DNA from 3 places in the Vibrio sp. 704 genome. Region 1 is predicted to be linked to each of the others. Evidence: predicted binding sites of a transcription regulator. Region 1 holds the regulator's gene; each other region holds the start of a gene.
The links. The regulator CRP, encoded in region 1, controls carbon source genes, mostly activating them, when cyclic AMP is high. The targets are predictions, from matches to a motif close to TGTGANNNNNNTCACA.
Positions count from the first base shown of each region.

Region 2: a site for CRP is predicted at 3,716-3,731, ahead of gltB (glutamate synthase large subunit). Genes of this name have one in related genera too.
Region 3: a site for CRP is predicted at 4,083-4,098, ahead of R7R24_RS12535 (NupC/NupG family nucleoside CNT transporter). Genes of this name have one in related genera too.

Region 1 covers NZ_JAWOUH010000029.1:28,619-34,327, reverse strand. Annotated here, with positions in the region: gene R7R24_RS22920 (hydrolase) at 87-1,094, shown strand; gene R7R24_RS22915 (YheU family protein) at 1,128-1,340, shown strand; gene R7R24_RS22910 (phosphoribulokinase) at 1,466-2,335, shown strand; gene crp (cAMP-activated global transcriptional regulator CRP) at 2,576-3,208, shown strand; gene R7R24_RS22900 (DUF1338 domain-containing protein) at 3,345-4,136, opposite strand; gene astD (succinylglutamate-semialdehyde dehydrogenase) at 4,385-5,709, opposite strand, start outside.
Region 2 covers NZ_JAWOUH010000010.1:94,172-99,880, forward strand. Annotated here, with positions in the region: gene gltB (glutamate synthase large subunit) at 1-3,459, opposite strand, end outside; gene R7R24_RS14815 (TIGR01212 family radical SAM protein) at 4,011-4,970, shown strand; gene R7R24_RS14820 (GGDEF domain-containing protein) at 5,006-5,709, shown strand, end outside.
Region 3 covers NZ_JAWOUH010000007.1:131,949-137,657, forward strand. Annotated here, with positions in the region: gene R7R24_RS12520 (diguanylate cyclase) at 1-852, opposite strand, end outside; gene R7R24_RS12525 (alpha-ketoglutarate-dependent dioxygenase AlkB family protein) at 985-1,590, shown strand; gene R7R24_RS12530 (DUF3541 domain-containing protein) at 1,660-2,748, shown strand; gene R7R24_RS12535 (NupC/NupG family nucleoside CNT transporter) at 2,803-4,011, opposite strand; tRNA gene R7R24_RS12540 (tRNA-Leu) at 4,571-4,654, shown strand; gene R7R24_RS12545 (DUF2913 family protein) at 4,687-5,298, shown strand; gene R7R24_RS12550 (tryptophanase) at 5,377-5,709, opposite strand, start outside.

The sequences.
Region 1 (5,709 bases):
TCTGTAGAATACCTATAATCTTTATAAAGGATTATATTAATAAGTTCTTCAACGGACACCGAAGGACCGCATAAGAGCAGTTAGGTATGACACAATTTTTCCCAGCCGCCGGGATCAAAAACCCGCATCTCCAAACGCTTTTACCGCGTTTTATTCGCAAAAAAGCGTTATTTACGCCGATTTGGCAAACCCTCGATACATCCGATGGCGACTTTCTCGATCTCGCGTGGAGCGAGGACCCAACCCAAGAGCCTGCACAAAAAAAGCCGATTTTTGTTTTATTTCATGGATTAGAGGGGTGCTTCTATAGCCCTTATGCCAATGGGCTAATGAATGCATTTGCTCAATCTGGATGGCTGTCGGTGATGATGCATTTTCGTGGCTGCAGCGGTAAACCAAACAAAAAAGCACGAGCTTACCACTCGGGTGAAGTGACGGATGCTCGTTACTTCCTAGAGCACCTTGAACAACGTTTTCCTGATAATCCCAAAGTTGCAGTTGGTATTTCTCTTGGTGGTAACATGTTGGCGAATTATTTAGCCCAGTATAAAAACCACCCTATTTTGAATGCAGCGACTATTATCTCAGCGCCTTTAGACCTAGCGGCGTGTGCAAACCGTATAGAACAAGGCTTTTCAAAAGTGTATCGCCGTTACCTGCTTTCTTCACTGAAACGTAACGCGTTACAAAAGCATCATCTATTGCACGGCGAGCTTGCGCTGTCCTACAACTCAATAAAACGTGTCACTCGATTGTATGAATTCGATGATTTGATCACGGCACCACTGCACGGTTTTAAAGACGCACAAGATTATTACGATCAATGTTCTGGCTTAAGTAAACTACAGCAAATCACGCTACCCACACTGATCATCCATGCCAAAGACGATCCGTTCATGACCGATGATGTGATACCGAAGTTTGTTTTGCCAGATAACATTGATTACCGTCTCTTTGAACACGGTGGCCATGTTGGCTTCCTAACAGGAACGGCGTTAAAACCTAAGTTTTGGTTGGAGGAAGCGCTGCCCGCGTATTACGAAAGTATCGCCGCAGATTACCTTTCTGCTGTATCCAAGCAACGAACGCAGTAAACTAGCCGCTCATCATAAAAGTTAGAGGTATTTATGGTCATTCCATGGCAAGACATTGCGCCGGAAACATTGGAAAACTTAATTCGTGAATTCGTCTTACGCGAAGGAACGGATTACGGAACCGTCGAGGTTTCTTTGCAAGACAAAATTGATCAAGTTAAAGCTCAATTGGAAAAAGGTGAAGCGGTTATCGTGTTCTCTGAGCTACACGAAACCGTCGATATTCAGCATAAAACAAAATTTTAGACCCTTCACATTTTACCGTATCCCACTCGATGACAAGGTATTGTTACGTGCTATAGTGGGATATCGACCGTGCAGTAGTAACTCTACTGCACATTACAGGTAAGTAATTTTCGACAAGGTTTGTCATGTCAGCGAAACACCCAATTATTGCGGTTACTGGTTCGTCCGGTGCCGGCACGACCACTACATCTGAAGCCTTCCGTAAAATGTTCAATATGATGAACGTTAAACCCGCATGGGTTGAAGGCGATAGCTTCCATCGCTTTACTCGCCCAGAAATGGACATCGAAATTCGCAAAGCCCGCGAGCAAGGTCGACACATTAGCTATTTTGGCCCACAAGCTAATGACTTCCCGGGATTAGAAGAGTTTTTCCGTAAGTTCGGGCATGATGGTACTGGCAGCGTGCGCCGTTATCTGCACACGTTTGACGAAGCGGTTCCCTACAATCAAATGCCAGGCACGTTTACACCGTGGCAAGACTTACCCGAAAACAGCGACGTGCTGTTTTATGAAGGGTTACATGGTGGCGTGGTCGATGGCGATGTTAATGTTGCTCAACATGTGGATTTCTTAATCGGCATGGTGCCGATTGTGAACTTAGAGTGGATACAAAAATTCGTACGTGACACTCGCGATCGCGGCCATTCGCGTGAAGCGGTAATGGACTCAATCGTGCGATCCATGGACGATTACCTCAACTATATCACTCCGCAGTTTTCTCGTACTCACATCAACTTCCAGCGCGTACCGACCGTTGATACTTCCAACCCACTTAATGCAAAAGGCATCCCTAGTTTGGATGAGAGTTTTGTAGTGATTCGCCTACGCGGTATCAAGAATGTCGACTTCCCATATCTGCTGGCCATGATTGATGGCTCATTCATGTCACGCCACAACACGATTGTCGTACCCGGCGGTAAGATGAGCTTTGCAATGGAGCTCATAGTTCGGCCTATCCTACAACAGCTCATCGAAACAGGGAAAATTGGCTAAAAACCTGCCTGCGAAGATGTTTACTTTTCATACCGTGATCATGTGCACAGTTTTGCTTACAAAATCTCAATCATGGCACGATTAAAATCAAGAAATCGTTTTCGAAAAAGGATACTATTTCTTACCGAAACACAAGAGAGCTTGCAGCATATAAAAAGTGCTCTTATTCTAGTAGGCCTAATTCAGGCTTAGCTAAAATATGGATAGCGCAAGCGTACCCTGCAGAGGAAGTGAGATATTATGGTTCTAGGTAAACCTCAAACCGACCCAACATTAGAGTGGTTTCTTTCACACTGTCATATTCATAAGTACCCTTCAAAGAGCACGCTAATTCACGCGGGCGAAAAGGCAGAAACTTTGTACTACATCGTTAAAGGTTCTGTTGCGGTTCTTATCAAAGACGAAGAAGGTAAGGAGATGATCCTTTCTTACCTAAACCAAGGAGACTTTATTGGTGAACTTGGTCTATTCGAGGAAGACCAAGAGCGCACAGCTTGGGTTCGTGCTAAATCTCCTTGTGAAGTTGCTGAAATTTCTTTCAAGAAGTTCCGTCAGCTTATCCAAGTAAACCCAGACATCCTAATGCGCCTTTCTGCGCAGATGGCTCGTCGTCTTCAAGTAACTAGCCAAAAAGTAGGTGACCTGGCGTTCCTAGACGTAACTGGTCGTATCGCTCAGACGCTTCTGAACCTTGCAAAACAACCAGACGCAATGACTCACCCAGACGGCATGCAAATCAAGATCACTCGTCAAGAAATCGGTCAAATTGTTGGCTGTTCTCGTGAGACAGTGGGTCGTATCTTGAAGATGCTAGAAGAGCAGAACCTAATCTCTGCTCACGGTAAAACCATCGTGGTTTACGGTACTCGTTAATCTCGAACTAGAGTGACACGAACAAAATTATAAAAGCCACCAATGGCAACATTGGTGGCTTTTTATTTACTCATGACCAAATGAGATAGGGTGCAGCGAACACTAATGAGTAAGCTTAACAGGTTAACCCTAAAACTTAGCCATTCGTACTTTCAAAGATTTTGTCAGCTGAAGCGGCCACGAAACCTGGGTACAAATCACCATTTTCCATCGGATAGCGCTTAGCAAATTCATAAAACCCGCCAGGGATAATTTCAGTGCCTTCGCTAAAACGAACCGCTACTTTATCTGCCATGGTCGATGACTGCTCTAGCAACACCTCAGGAGTGCCCTTCACTTCACCACCATTTTCATTAATGGTAAACCCAGCGGTACGCAGATGATCGTTTACCTGCTTCACTTCTTCATATTCATTGAGTTGGTTAACGCTCACCGTGAAGTGGTTTGCTCCGTAACCATGCGCCGCAAGCCAAGATGCGTACTCACTTTCTTTAGCCAACGTTTGGTAATCAGCAAAGCTTAAATCCCACAAGCGTCCACCATGTAAGAATGCGCTATCGTTCAGCTTGTCAGCATCGACTTGTGCCACCAAATTTTTCACAATCTCTTGTAGCTCAGGCGAGCACTCTTCAACTTTTAGCTCACTAATAAATACTTTAGGTTGCTTCGGATCTGGGTGCTCATAGTGCTTAGCAATCAGCTTTTTGCTTTCGAAAACGTAATCACCACACGCCTTGTAACCAATAGCTACAAATGGCTTAGCTAGAGTTTCAATACCAAGAGGCGCGATATTGAAGGTACGTAAAGCTATATGATCATTAATCAGAGGCTCATCTTCTTGAAGCAGCTGATGCACTTTAGCCGCCGAAGGGCAAAGACGTTGAATGTAATCTTGCCATAGCGATTCAAATAACACATCGGGCGTCATAACGACTCCTTGTTACGAGATGTAGAGTTTAAAGGTAAGCGGAAGTTGGCTGCTCGTTCACAACAAAAGTTGTCCAGAATAATGAACGAGCAACCATCAACCTGTGACGGTAAATGCCAGTCAGTCAACACGCTTTTCCGAGTCTTTGCTCACTTTTCGTGTTCTGCCAACGATCACTACAACCCATACCTAAATGATGCGCCGGCAAGGTGAGCCGCAATGCATAGTTGCGACTCTATTATTAAAACTTATAGCGCTACACCTGGACTCAATGTTGCAGGCAAGACAGTCTCTTGACCTTCCATTGATGCCATTGGGTACGCACAGTAATCTGCTGCGTAGTAAGCGCTTGGGCGCAAGTTACCCGACGCCCCCGGACCACCAAATGGCGCATCACCGCTTGCACCAGTGAGCTGGCGGTTACGGTTCACGATACCTGCACGAATGTGGTCAACGAAGTATTCCCATTCTTGGTCGTCGGTTGAAACCAAACCAGCAGATAAGCCAAAGCGCGTATCGTTTGCTAGCGCCACGGCTTTGTCTAATCCTTCGTAGCGCACCACTTGCAGAAGTGGGCCGAAGTACTCTTCATCTGGTAACTCAGCAATGTTCGTTACATCAATGATGCCTGGAGAAACAAACGCCGCCTCTCCTGCTTTCGCTTCAATCAAGCTTTCACCGCCAAGAGACTGTAGATTAGCTTGTGCATCAAGAATAAACTTGGCTGCCGCGACCGAAATTTGCGGTCCCATAAATGGCGCAGGTTCTGCAAATGGTTGGTCTACGCGAATATTGCGTGTCGCTTCAACGAGCTTGGTGATAAGCGCATCGCCTTTTTCACCCAATGGTACATACAAACGACGAGCACACGTACAACGCTGCCCAGCACTGATAAACGCTGACTGGATGATGGTATAAACCGTGGCATCCAAATCACCGTATTTATCAGAGATCACCATCGGGTTATTACCCCCCATTTCTAGTGCGAGCATCTTGCCCGGTTGACCAGCAAATTGACGGTGTAATACATGCCCCGTATTCGCGCTACCCGTAAACAGTACGCCATCAATGCCTTTAGCGTCAGCGAGGGCGATACCAGTTTCTTTCGCGCCTTGGACAAGGTTAATCACGCCTTTCGGCAGACCGGCTTCTTCCCATAGCTTCATTGCCAATTCACCCGTCCATGGCGTTTGCTCAGACGGTTTGAAGACTACCGTGTTACCAGCCAGTAGCGCAGGCACAATGTGACCATTTGGTAGGTGGCCTGGGAAGTTGTAAGGACCAAACACCGCCATCACGCCCAATGGGCGGTGGCGCAATACGATTTGGTTGCCTGCTGCTTCACGGCTCACCTCACCAGTGCGGTCATGATAAGCGCGAATCGAAATGGCAATTTTACCTGCCATGGCTGCTGCTTCAGTGCGCGTTTCCCAAATCGGCTTACCGGTTTCTTTGGCAATCACTTCGGCGATTTTTTCGCTGTTCTCTTTTACTTTCTCCGCAAAAGCCAACACGATTGCCTCACGCTCTGAAAATGGGCGCTTTTTCCAGTCAATAAACGCTTCACGCGCTG
Region 2 (5,709 bases), on a different contig from region 1:
CTTGTTTTGAGTCGCGATACCAACAGGACAGGTGTTCTTATGACACTTACGCATCATGATACAACCTTCAACCACCAATGCTGCGGTTGCCACGCCCCATTCTTCTGCACCGAGTAGTGTTGCCACTGCAAGGTCGCGAGGTGTCTTCATCTGACCATCCGCTTGAACCACGATACGGTTACGTAGACCGTTCTTCAGTAGCGTTTGGTGCGTTTCTGCCAAGCCAAGTTCCCAAGGAAGACCTGTATGGCGGATTGAAGACATTGGTGATGCACCTGTACCGCCGTCGAAACCTGCGATTAGTACAACGTCCGCTTTCGCTTTCGCTACACCAGAAGCGATCGTACCTACGCCTGCTTCTGATACCAGCTTCACGTTTACACGGCCTGCGCGGTTCGCGTTCTTCAAGTCGTAGATAAGCTGAGCCAAATCTTCGATTGAGTAGATATCGTGGTGTGGTGGTGGAGAGATAAGGCCAACGCCCGGAGTCGAGTGACGCGTTGCACCGATCCAGTCATCTACTTTATCGCCTGGTAGCTGACCACCTTCACCTGGCTTCGCACCTTGAGCCATTTTGATTTGCAGCTCATCAGCGTTAGTTAGGTAGTAAGAGGTTACGCCGAAACGACCAGAAGCCACCTGCTTGATTGCAGAGCGTTCCCAATCGCCGTTCTCTTTGCGCTCGAAACGCATTGGATCTTCACCACCTTCACCAGAGTTCGATTTCGCGCCAAGACGGTTCATCGCAACAGCCAGTGTGGAGTGTGCTTCGTAAGAAATAGAACCGAATGACATTGCACCGGTCGCGAAGCGTTTCACGATGCTTTCAATTGGCTCGACGTCGTCGATAGAGATAGAACCAGCGGGGTTCTTAATGAACTCAAGTTGGCTACGCAGGGTTACCGCGTTGTCACCTTGCTTATCTACAGCAGTCGCGTATTGCTTGAACTGATCGTAGTTCTTGTTGCGCGTAGACTCTTGCAGTAGAGAAATGGTTTCTGGGTTGAATAGGTGCTTCTCACCACGCTGTTTCCATTGGTAAACACCACCAACATCCAGCATTTGAATTGGGATTTCGCGTTGTGGGTAACCGATGCGGTGACGGATAAGTACTTCTTTGGCGATATCATCAAGGGTTAGACCTTGGATACGAGAAACCGTCCCTGTGAAGTATTTGTCGACCACGGATTTGTGGATACCCAATGCTTCGAAGATTTGCGCACCATGGTACGACTGTAGCGTAGAGATGCCCATCTTCGAGAAGATCTTCAGAAGACCGCCATTGATCGCTTTACGGTAGTTGTTGAACAGATCGCGAGGGTTCGCTTCTGGATCCAACTTCTTCGTACGTTGAAGTTCAATGATGGTTTCAATCACTAGGTAAGGGTTAACCGCATTCGCACCGTAACCAAGTAGCGTTGCAAAGTGGTGCGTTTCACGCGCGTCACCAGTTTCAACCACGATGTCACACTTCGCACGTAGACCTTTACGGATCAAGTGGTGGTGTACTGCGCCAACTGCCAGCATTGCTGGGATCGCCGCGTGGTTTGAATTCACTGCGCGGTCAGTGAGTAGGATGATTGAATAACCATCGATAACCGCGTCTTCTGCGTATTGGCAGATACGTTTTAATGCACGCTCAAGTTTGCCTTGATCTTCACTAGCTTGGAATACGATATCCAACGTTTTCGCTTGTAGGTGCTCGTTATCGATCGCACGCAATTTTTCAAGCTCAGAGTTGGCTAGAACAGGCGATTCCAATTCTACTTTCTGACAGTGAAGTGGTGTTTCAGTCAGAAGGTTTTGGTCTTTACCCAAGTAAGTGTTCAGCGACATAACCATGCGCTCACGGATCGGGTCGATCGGTGGGTTAGTTACTTGTGCAAACAGCTGCTTGAAGTAGTTTGAAAGGTGCTGAGATTGATGAGATAGAACCGCAAGAGGCCAGTCGGCACCCATTGCTGATAATGGTTCTTTCGCGTCATTCGCCATTGGAACGATGATTTCGTTCACTTCTTCAGTGCTTACGCCAAACGCTTGTTGGCGGTGTAGAAGGTGTTCTGGCTTAGGTTGGCTGAACTGGTTGCTCGCATCTGGCAGCTTCTTCAAGCTCAGTAGGTTTTCTTCTACCCACTTCTCGTAAGGCTGTGCCGTTGCGATGGTGTCTTTCACTTCTTCATCAGAGATGATTCGACCTTGTTCTAGGTCTGCAACGAAGATACGACCTGGCTGTAGGCGACCACGGAACTCAACGTTTTCTGGTTCTATATCCACAACACCAGATTCAGATGCCATCACTAGGAAGTTATCTTTGGTCACTGTGTAGCGAGAAGGGCGCAAACCGTTACGGTCTAGTGTCGCACCAACTTGAACACCATCAGTAAAACATACGGAAGCCGGGCCATCCCATGGTTCCATGATGTTCGCATGGTACTGATAGAACGCGCGACGTTTAGGATCCATGTTTTTGTTTTCTTGCCATGCTTCAGGAATCATCATCATCAATGCGTGTGGCAGGCTACGACCAGACAGAACTAGGAGCTCAAGTGCCATGTCAAAGTTAGATGAATCCGAGCTGCCTTCCTGACAGATTGGAAGAAGCATGTCGATTTCAGCCTGAGTGAACAGGTCTGATTCTAGGATTGCTTCACGGGCTTTCATCCAGTTCAAGTTACCGCGAACTGTATTGATTTCGCCGTTGTGGGCAATGTAACGGAAAGGCTGTGCAAGACGCCATTTCGGGAAGGTGTTGGTAGAGAAACGAGAGTGTACCAGTGCCAGTGCAGTCACCATGGTCGGGTTTTGCAGATCGAGGAAGTACTGAGGTACTTGCTCAGTCGTTAACTGACCTTTGTACACTAATGTCTTGTAAGACATGGAGTTAATGTAGAAGTCGTCACCAATGTTCGAAACGCTTTCTAGGCAAACGCGTACGGTGTAATTACGAAGTACGTACAGTTTGCGTTCTAGCTCTTCAGGCGTGATGCCAGGGCCGCCGGAGATAAACACGTGCTCAAATTGAGGCTCTGTGCTTAGAGGGTCGGCACCAATCATGGAGTTGTCGGTTGGTAATACGCGGTAGCCGATAACTTCAAGGTCTAGACGCTGTGCGTTGCGTTCTAGAATGTCACGGCATTGTTCGCGTTTGTATTCGTCTTTCGGGAAAAGAACGACACCAACACCATACTTTTCAAACGAAGGCAGTTTAATGCCTAGCTTAACGGCTTCTTCTAATAGGAATTCATGAGGTTTTTGTAGCAAGATACCCGCACCGTCACCGCTGCATGGGTCACAACCTTGACCACCACGGTGTTCCATGCGAGCCAGCATATCCAATGCTTGAGTCACTACTTCATGAGATTTACGGTTTTTAAGGTGAGCAACAAAACCGATACCACAAGCGTCATGCTCCAGTTCCGGAGTGTACAGACCCTGTGGATTTTGCTCTCTATCTACCATAGATACATCCTTCCAGTTCAATGTCGACGCAAAAGTACCGGGCAGCAAATACTACCTAGACTATTGATTACGTCTTGTCCTTTATATTTATTATCGCCACCGATCTAGGTTGACCGGTCTTGATTCCTTTCCGTATCTCGCAGGAAAAGTTTTGCGAGAAAAACAATCCTTGGTGGTATCCCTTTATTTATTATCACTATCTAGTGATTTATATAGGTAGGAGTGGGATAACACCGACAAATCCCGCAGTGTGCTTTGTAATAAAAGTCACAAAAATAACGGGGTTGTGTAAGTATCCTACAATTTTGTCACTTCAGAATGCAATGAAAAAGTCGGCGTTGTGACCCAATTTTTTCGTTTAATTATGCATTTTTAGTTTAACATTTACGCAACATGAACGATTTTTGTCTTTAATTATGCAAGTTTATTGATTTTGACCTGCATGATGGGTGTTTGAATTGATTAATATTGTGTGTTTTTTCTTGCAGGGATGTAATTTATTTACACAGATCGTAGTGAGATTGATTACGATTTATTGTTGGTGAGAATTTATGCAGTTACATGAGTTGGTCAATACAATCGGCCAAGATCTTCAGCGTCGATACGGTGAAAAGGTTCATAAGTTAACATTGCACGGTGGATTTAGTTGCCCTAACCGCGATGGCACGATTGGGCGGGGAGGATGTACATTTTGCAATGTGGCTTCGTTTGCAGATGAAGAAGTCCAGATAAAAAGCATTCACGAACAGTTAAAAGATCGCGCAGGTGAAATTCACAGAGCGAAGAAGTATCTCGCTTATTTTCAGGCCTACACCAGTACCTATGCAGAAGTACAAGTTCTCAAAAACATGTATGAGGAAGCACTAAAGGCTGCAGACATGGTTGGTCTTTGTGTGGGGACGCGTCCTGATTGCGTCCCTGATGCGGTATTGGATTTACTGTCGGGCTATGTACAGCAAGGTTATGAAATTTGGCTAGAACTAGGTCTTCAAACCGCCAACAACGACACCCTCAAACGTATCAATCGTGGTCATGACTTTGAGTGTTATGCCGAAATCACTAAGCGTGCTCGAACACTCGGAATCAAGGTTTGTACTCACTTAATTGTGGGTTTACCCAAAGAAACCCGCGCCGAAAATATTGAAACGCTGCAAAAAGTGTTGGCCGTGGGAACGGATGGCATCAAGTTACATGGCTTGCATATTGTCGAAGGTAGCACCATGGCGAAAGCTTGGCGTGCTGGAAAGCTAGAAGCCCCTGAATTAGAAGAATATGTTGCGATCGCCAGTGAAATGATTCGTATGACACCACCAGATGTGATTTATCATCGCGTTTCATCAGCAGCCAGGAGGCCCACGTTATTATCGCCTCTGTGGTGTGAAAACCGTTGGCTAGCGATGACGGAAATTGGTCGAGATCTCAGTGCTCATGGTGCTCAAGGGAGTCTTACGGGGAATACCTTTATCTATACTAAACCGGAATTAATAGCAGATCGCTCAATAAATAACTGATATATTTTAACCAGTGTTCTTTGAAGGTTTAAACGATGGATCAGTTACTCAATTGGCTTTGGGGTGGTCAAGGCGGTTATGGCTATGTCGTCTTGTTGTTAATCGCAGGCGTGTGCGCGTTAGCACTGATCTATTTGCACTTTCAGACGTCACTTAAGCAACTAGTAACGGATTCTCCCTATCCAGTCATAGTGGTGGACACTAGCCATGCTCAGCTCTTGCTATCTAACCAGGCTGCGATGCAGTTATTAGGCATTCGCTCTTTGGGAACGGGGTATTTGTATCCTGCTTTATTCGATATTCATGAGCTTGAGCAGTTTCTCGATCGCTTCTCTAGTAGTCATTTTCGTCAGCAGGCTTTTGACTGGCGACTATCTGATAGTGAATCTATTAAAGTGGAGCTGTCAGGCAGAAAGAGTTTATTGCGCAATCATCGAGTTTGGATTCTTTATGCTCAGCCATATCAAGCCACTCACCAAGAGCAGCAACAAGAACTTGCACAATTAATCATCGCACGTTCGGCATTAGACTCACTTTCAGAGCTGATTTGTACCCAAGACCGCCAAGGCAATCTGTTAACGACCAATCGAGCATTTGATCAATTCTGGCAAGGGCGAAGGGAAGAAGCTTGCGCATCCAAGACCTTGGGTGAGATGACCAGAAAAAGCGAACGTAAATGGACAACGGATCCACAAGGTCGAAGTTGCTTACTGGAAGTCAATCAAAACTCTCTTGTTTC
Region 3 (5,709 bases), on a different contig from region 1:
ATAAATGGCGAACAGCGCGAGGCTAAGTGCGAATATAATGGGATAGCCGATTACTCTAGCTAAATGCAACTGATGCCAAGAGATTTGGCGATCAGCTTTGCCTCCAGAGAAAACCACCATACTCCACCCACCATAAGGAAAATGAACCATCTCTTTTGCATATGCCATGCTATTTACACTTTGCGCGCCAAAGAAAGCATCACCAAATGAGCCACCGCTATCGTAACCACGGATCATTAAAGGGTAACGATACGAGAAATCAATTACGCCGGTTTCTCTCATCAGAGCATCGAAATCAATCACCGCACTGATCACTCCCCAGTAGTCCTGATTCATTGGAGGATCAAGAAAAACAGGCACACGCACGATCAAACCTCGGCCACCTTGAATCAAAGTCACTGGCCCTGCGATGAAAATTTCTTGTACATCCTTGGCTTTTTGCACCTGTACCCACTGCTGTGGCACTGCGCGGTAATCAAGGCCGATTAGGCGCTCATTACCTTGGCGTGGAAATACGTGACTAATTACATCATTTTTCGCGATACCGATGATTGTAATATGTTTACTTTTATTTAGGATTCGGTGAGCGGCGATACTCAATTCTTCTTCTTGGTTTTTAGGAAGTAACGTAATGAGTGTCGCTAAAGTACTGGCTTTGTAGATATCCGCCATAAGTACCGCTTCCAAATTGGAACGGAGAATGGAAAGTTGTTCTTTGGCCTCAACTTGAACTCGCTCTTTGTGAAGCTCTTGCTGGTTTCGATTTAACAGCTCGATAACCCCAATACACAAAGCGAAAAAGGTGAGGAAGAACAATGCAAAATAGCATCGCTTTCTGGGTAAATAACGCATTTTCTCCCCACAACTCGTATACAACTACGAGATTTTTTATTTATTGTTAAAATTCTTATTATCACAAGAATAACCAATCATAATCAGAAAGGTAACAGTGATTGACAACTTTTATGTTTTAGGTGTGAGATGATGCATCAACAAGGCGATTTATTTGGCGGCGATCTATGGCAAGAAGTAGAAAGAGGAAAACTTTATTATGATCCTCATTTTCTTAACCATCTTGAGGCGGATAATTACTTTGACCAACTTCGAAAGACACTGCCATGGCACCAAGAACACATTACTATATTCGGCAAGTCAGTACTTCAACCTCGCTTACAAGCGTGGCACGGTGATGCAGCATATACTTACTCAGGCTTAACCATGCAGCCTCACCCTTGGACTCTTGAGTTAACTCAGCTGAAAGTGCATTGTGAATCAGTTGCTGATGTCACTTTTAATTCTGTTCTCGCTAACTTATATCGACACGGTCAAGACTCAATGGGCTGGCACCAAGATAATGAACCAGAGTTAGGTAGAAACCCTGTTATCGCATCTTTGAACTTAGGTGAAACACGTCGATTTTTGCTTAGAAATTTACATTGTAAAACTGAGATTGAATACGAGCTTTCTCATGGCTCCTTACTGATTATGGCTGGCGAGCTTCAGCATCACTGGAAGCACTGCGTACCAAAAACCGCGAAAACCAAAGATGAACGTATCAACCTGACTTTTAGGCAAATTTTCAACTATTGACTCAGCTTTTACATTCTCAATTAATATTGATGGTAGGTTTAGGTTCAGGACTTCATAGGGAATGGATTTATGCGTATTAAACCTCTTAGCTTAGCAGTCTTACTCTCTTGCTCACTTACCTTTGCTGCTCAGGCATCACAGGAAGACGTACCGCTTCTCGATAATACTCAATCAGCGCAGTTGATTCGTAGTACCTACGAACAAGAACTGTTCACTTTCCCGGCGTTTAAAGAGGGCCATTTTGGCTTACGCATGTACCGCCAAACATTAGATGAGAAATATCACGCTGCCATTTGGACCGACATGGCACAAGTAGCCAGCCGGTTAAACCAATTTGCTAATGAAGTCGTTGAACCAGAAGACATCATTCTCTATTCATCTCAAAGGTTGACCACGTATCAAGAGAAAGAAACCGAACGAGGGCAGCGACGCTATACCGTGACTAAACACCATCCTGAGTACCTTTATCTTGGTGTGGATTTGCTTGGCGCAATGGCAAGAGCAAACGAATATGGCCTACAACATAAACAAGACAAAACGCTGAGAAAAATTATTAGGCGCTACGATTTCTCGCGTTACGTTACGGACAAAGAGATGATAGAGGCATGGGCAGCTCAGCTTGCAAACCAAGTCTACTGGCTTCGTCAGCTAGGAGAGCAAGATGTGGTCGAGGAATTCACTCAAACCTTCCGGAACACCTACCCCGACGATAAAGATAAGATGCTTTCTGCTCAGCAGTATTGGAACAAACTCTATGGTATGACGCACATCATCTTTGCCGATTCACAGTATTATCAGGAGCGAGTAAGCGAGAAGAAACACCAATGGATTTATGATTACTTTCGCAACAACATCGACACTATCCTACTGCGCGCCAAAGAAGACGTGATTGCGGAAGTCGGCATTTCGTTTTTGTTAGCAGGCTTGGACCATGATCCGGTCGTAAAGAAGACCCGCCAAGCCATTCGTCATGCAATCAACGCAGAAAAAGGGATGATTCCGTCGGTCGACGGTAACTTTGATCTCAAGTACGGCGAACACCGTAACGTGCTAGCCATCATGCTGCTCGATTGGAAAGGGATACATAAAGCGCCAACTTATCAAGAGCACCCAGAGGCTTTTAAATCGATACCTTACGGCTTAATGCCCAAGCCTTAGAAATAACAAAACCCGCCATTTAGGCGGGTTTTTAGTGTGGATCTTCAATCTAAATTAGAGAGAGATAAAAATACCCGCTAAGCACGCACTCATCAGGTTAGCGAGTGTACCAGCAGCAACCGCTTTTAGGCCTAGACTTGCAACATCTTTGCGGCGCTCAGGTGCCATCACGCCGATAGAGCCCAACTGAATCGCAATTGAGCCAATGTTCGCAAAACCACACAACGCAAAAGTGATAATAATTTGAGTATGCTCAGACAGTGTCGCTTTGTGCTGCACAAAATCGATAAACGCAACAAACTCATTCATCACCACTTTCTGACCAATGTATGAACCCGCAGCTAGGATTTCGTGGCTTGGCACACCAATCAACCATGCGAGAGGTGCAAACAAATAACCAAAAATCGCTTGTAGCGTTACGCCAGAGAAACCAAGTATCTCACCCAAGTTTTCTAGCCCCGTGTTCACCATCGCGATAACACTCACGAAAGCGATAAGCATGGTACCAACAGCAACAGCAACTTTCATACCGCCCATAGCACCGCTTGCTAGCGCATCAATTACGTTGCTTTCTTCTGATTTATCTAGCTCAATATTGTTGTAATCGCTTGGCGTTTGACGCTCAGGAACGATAATTTTTGCCATCATCAAACTACCTGGCGCTGCCATAAAGCTTGCCGCGATCAAGTATTTGAGGTCGACACCCAAACCAGCATAACCACCAAGCACACTGCCCGCCACTGAAGCCATACCACCAGCCATCACAGCAAACAGTTCAGAGCGAGTCATGTTAGAAAGAAATGGACGAATAAGAAGTGGTGACTCGCCTTGAGATAAGAAGATGTTCCCTGTTGCAACCAAAGACTCTGCTTTACTCGTACCCAAGAACTTCTGGATAGCGCCGCCAATAAATTGAATCACTTTTTGCATAATGCCCAAATAGTAAAGGGCGGAGATAAGAGCACTGAAGAAGATGATGATAGGAAGGACACGAATAGCGAAGATAAAGCCAGAAGAAGCGAGGTCACCAAAGAGGAATTTAATCCCTTCATCAGCAAAGCTGAGTAGCCCCGCGACACCATTACTTAAACTCGCCAGCGCCGCTTGACCCAACGGGAAATAGAGCACCAAAGCAGCAAACCCCATTTGTAGCATCAAGGCGCGAGATACAGTTTTCCAATTAATGGAAGAACGACCCTCAGAAAGTAGGAAAGCACAACCTAGCAGTGCAACAATACCAAATAGACTAAATAGAACACTCATGAGCTGGACCTACTAAACGTTGAAAAAGAAAAAAGAGCCAAAGGAATTGGCAGAAGAAAGGGACAACGCAGCGAGTGATAACTCACTTTTAGATCCAGAATGTAGACAGAACGAATAGTTCGACATCTTATTTTTACCTTATACAAGCAATTGAACGTAGCTGGTCCGGTCCGTGGGGTCATTCACTGCTGGCGAGCATGTTGCTTGGCCTGCTCCATGTGACGGCTTGTATGGGTAAGGGTCCTGAACAACTAAACCCTAATTCCCGCTTAAACGGGACGCAAGTATAGCCAACAAAAAGAGATATTCATCACATTTATTTACGCAAACGTTCAAGCGTTCAAAATTTAGGCAAAAGTACTCTTTTGTCGTCATACCATTAATAAAAGTAAGGGCATAAGGATAGGCGTTGATGGTAAAAAACATAAAAGTGACCAATAAATATGCAATCAAACTCGAAAGAGCCAAAATTCGTCATTTTGCTCTCGCCAACAGGTGGATTTTGGTTATAATTCGCGTTGCTTCTTTCGAGGCCTCTGAGTATTCAGAGCATCATGATGCCGAGATGGTGAAATTGGTAGACACGCTAGCATGAGGTGCTAGTGCCTTTGGTGTGAGGGTTCGAGTCCCTCTCTCGGCACCATTATCCTTCTTCCCTAATTTTGTTCGAGTGTAATGCAAAGTTCTAAGCAGGCAAGACAGTCTACAGATGCTAACCAACTTCTGAGTGAGCTTGCGGTTCACGCTTTATTACACCTGCACTTTAAAATTCACGCGTCCTCGCATGGCCTCTCCCTTAAAGAACGTAATGACTTACTTCAGAAATGGCTGAAACCAAAACTGAAGAGTAATCGCTATAAGCTGATTAAAAAGCCGTTAAAATCTTTGACTCAGCAGGCAAAAGGTGAGAACGGAAATCTGGAAGAATTACTCGAGCGCTGCGTCGGTGCAGACAAACCCAGAAATCCTCAACCCGATCTAGATAGCTACTTGCTGCTGATCAACGAGATTGAGAAGAAACTGGGGACTACCGTGTTATTATCGCGACCGGAAGACGTCGACTTATCTCACGACCAACACGGCTGTTTGCTGTGTGTGCTTTCTGAGAACTTAAATCAGCACTTCGATGATAATAACGCCCTAATCGCTCCTATTTCGATGCTGTTCCGCGGACCAATGAGTCAACGCTCACTTTTCCTTGGCAGCATTTACGCCAGTGGTACCTTCAATTATGAAGTGCAGTATCAAGACGACCAGTTCGTTCGCATCACATTAGAGTTAGCGTAACTGTAACGCTAAGAAATAAACGAATCGAAAAAGGCCGTGAAACTCGCGGCCTTTTGCTTATCTAGATTTAAACTTGAGTTAATCGATCTCTTTAAATCGAGCAGTAAAGTGGCGCAGCACTGGTGGCTCGTACTCGAAAGTGAGCCCTTTTAACTCATGTGCACGATTTTTCAGTTCGATAATCGCATCCGCAATGTAATCCATATGATCGTTTGTGTAGACACGACGTGGAATGGTCAAACGCATCAACTCAAGCTCTGACGCTTTTTGTTTACCCGTTTCCGGATCTCGACCAAGCAGCAACGATCCTATCTCTACTGCTCGAATACCCGCTTCCAAGTACAAAACATTACACAATACCTGCGCAGGAAACTGATCCGCTGGAATATGTGGCAAAATCTTAGCGGCATC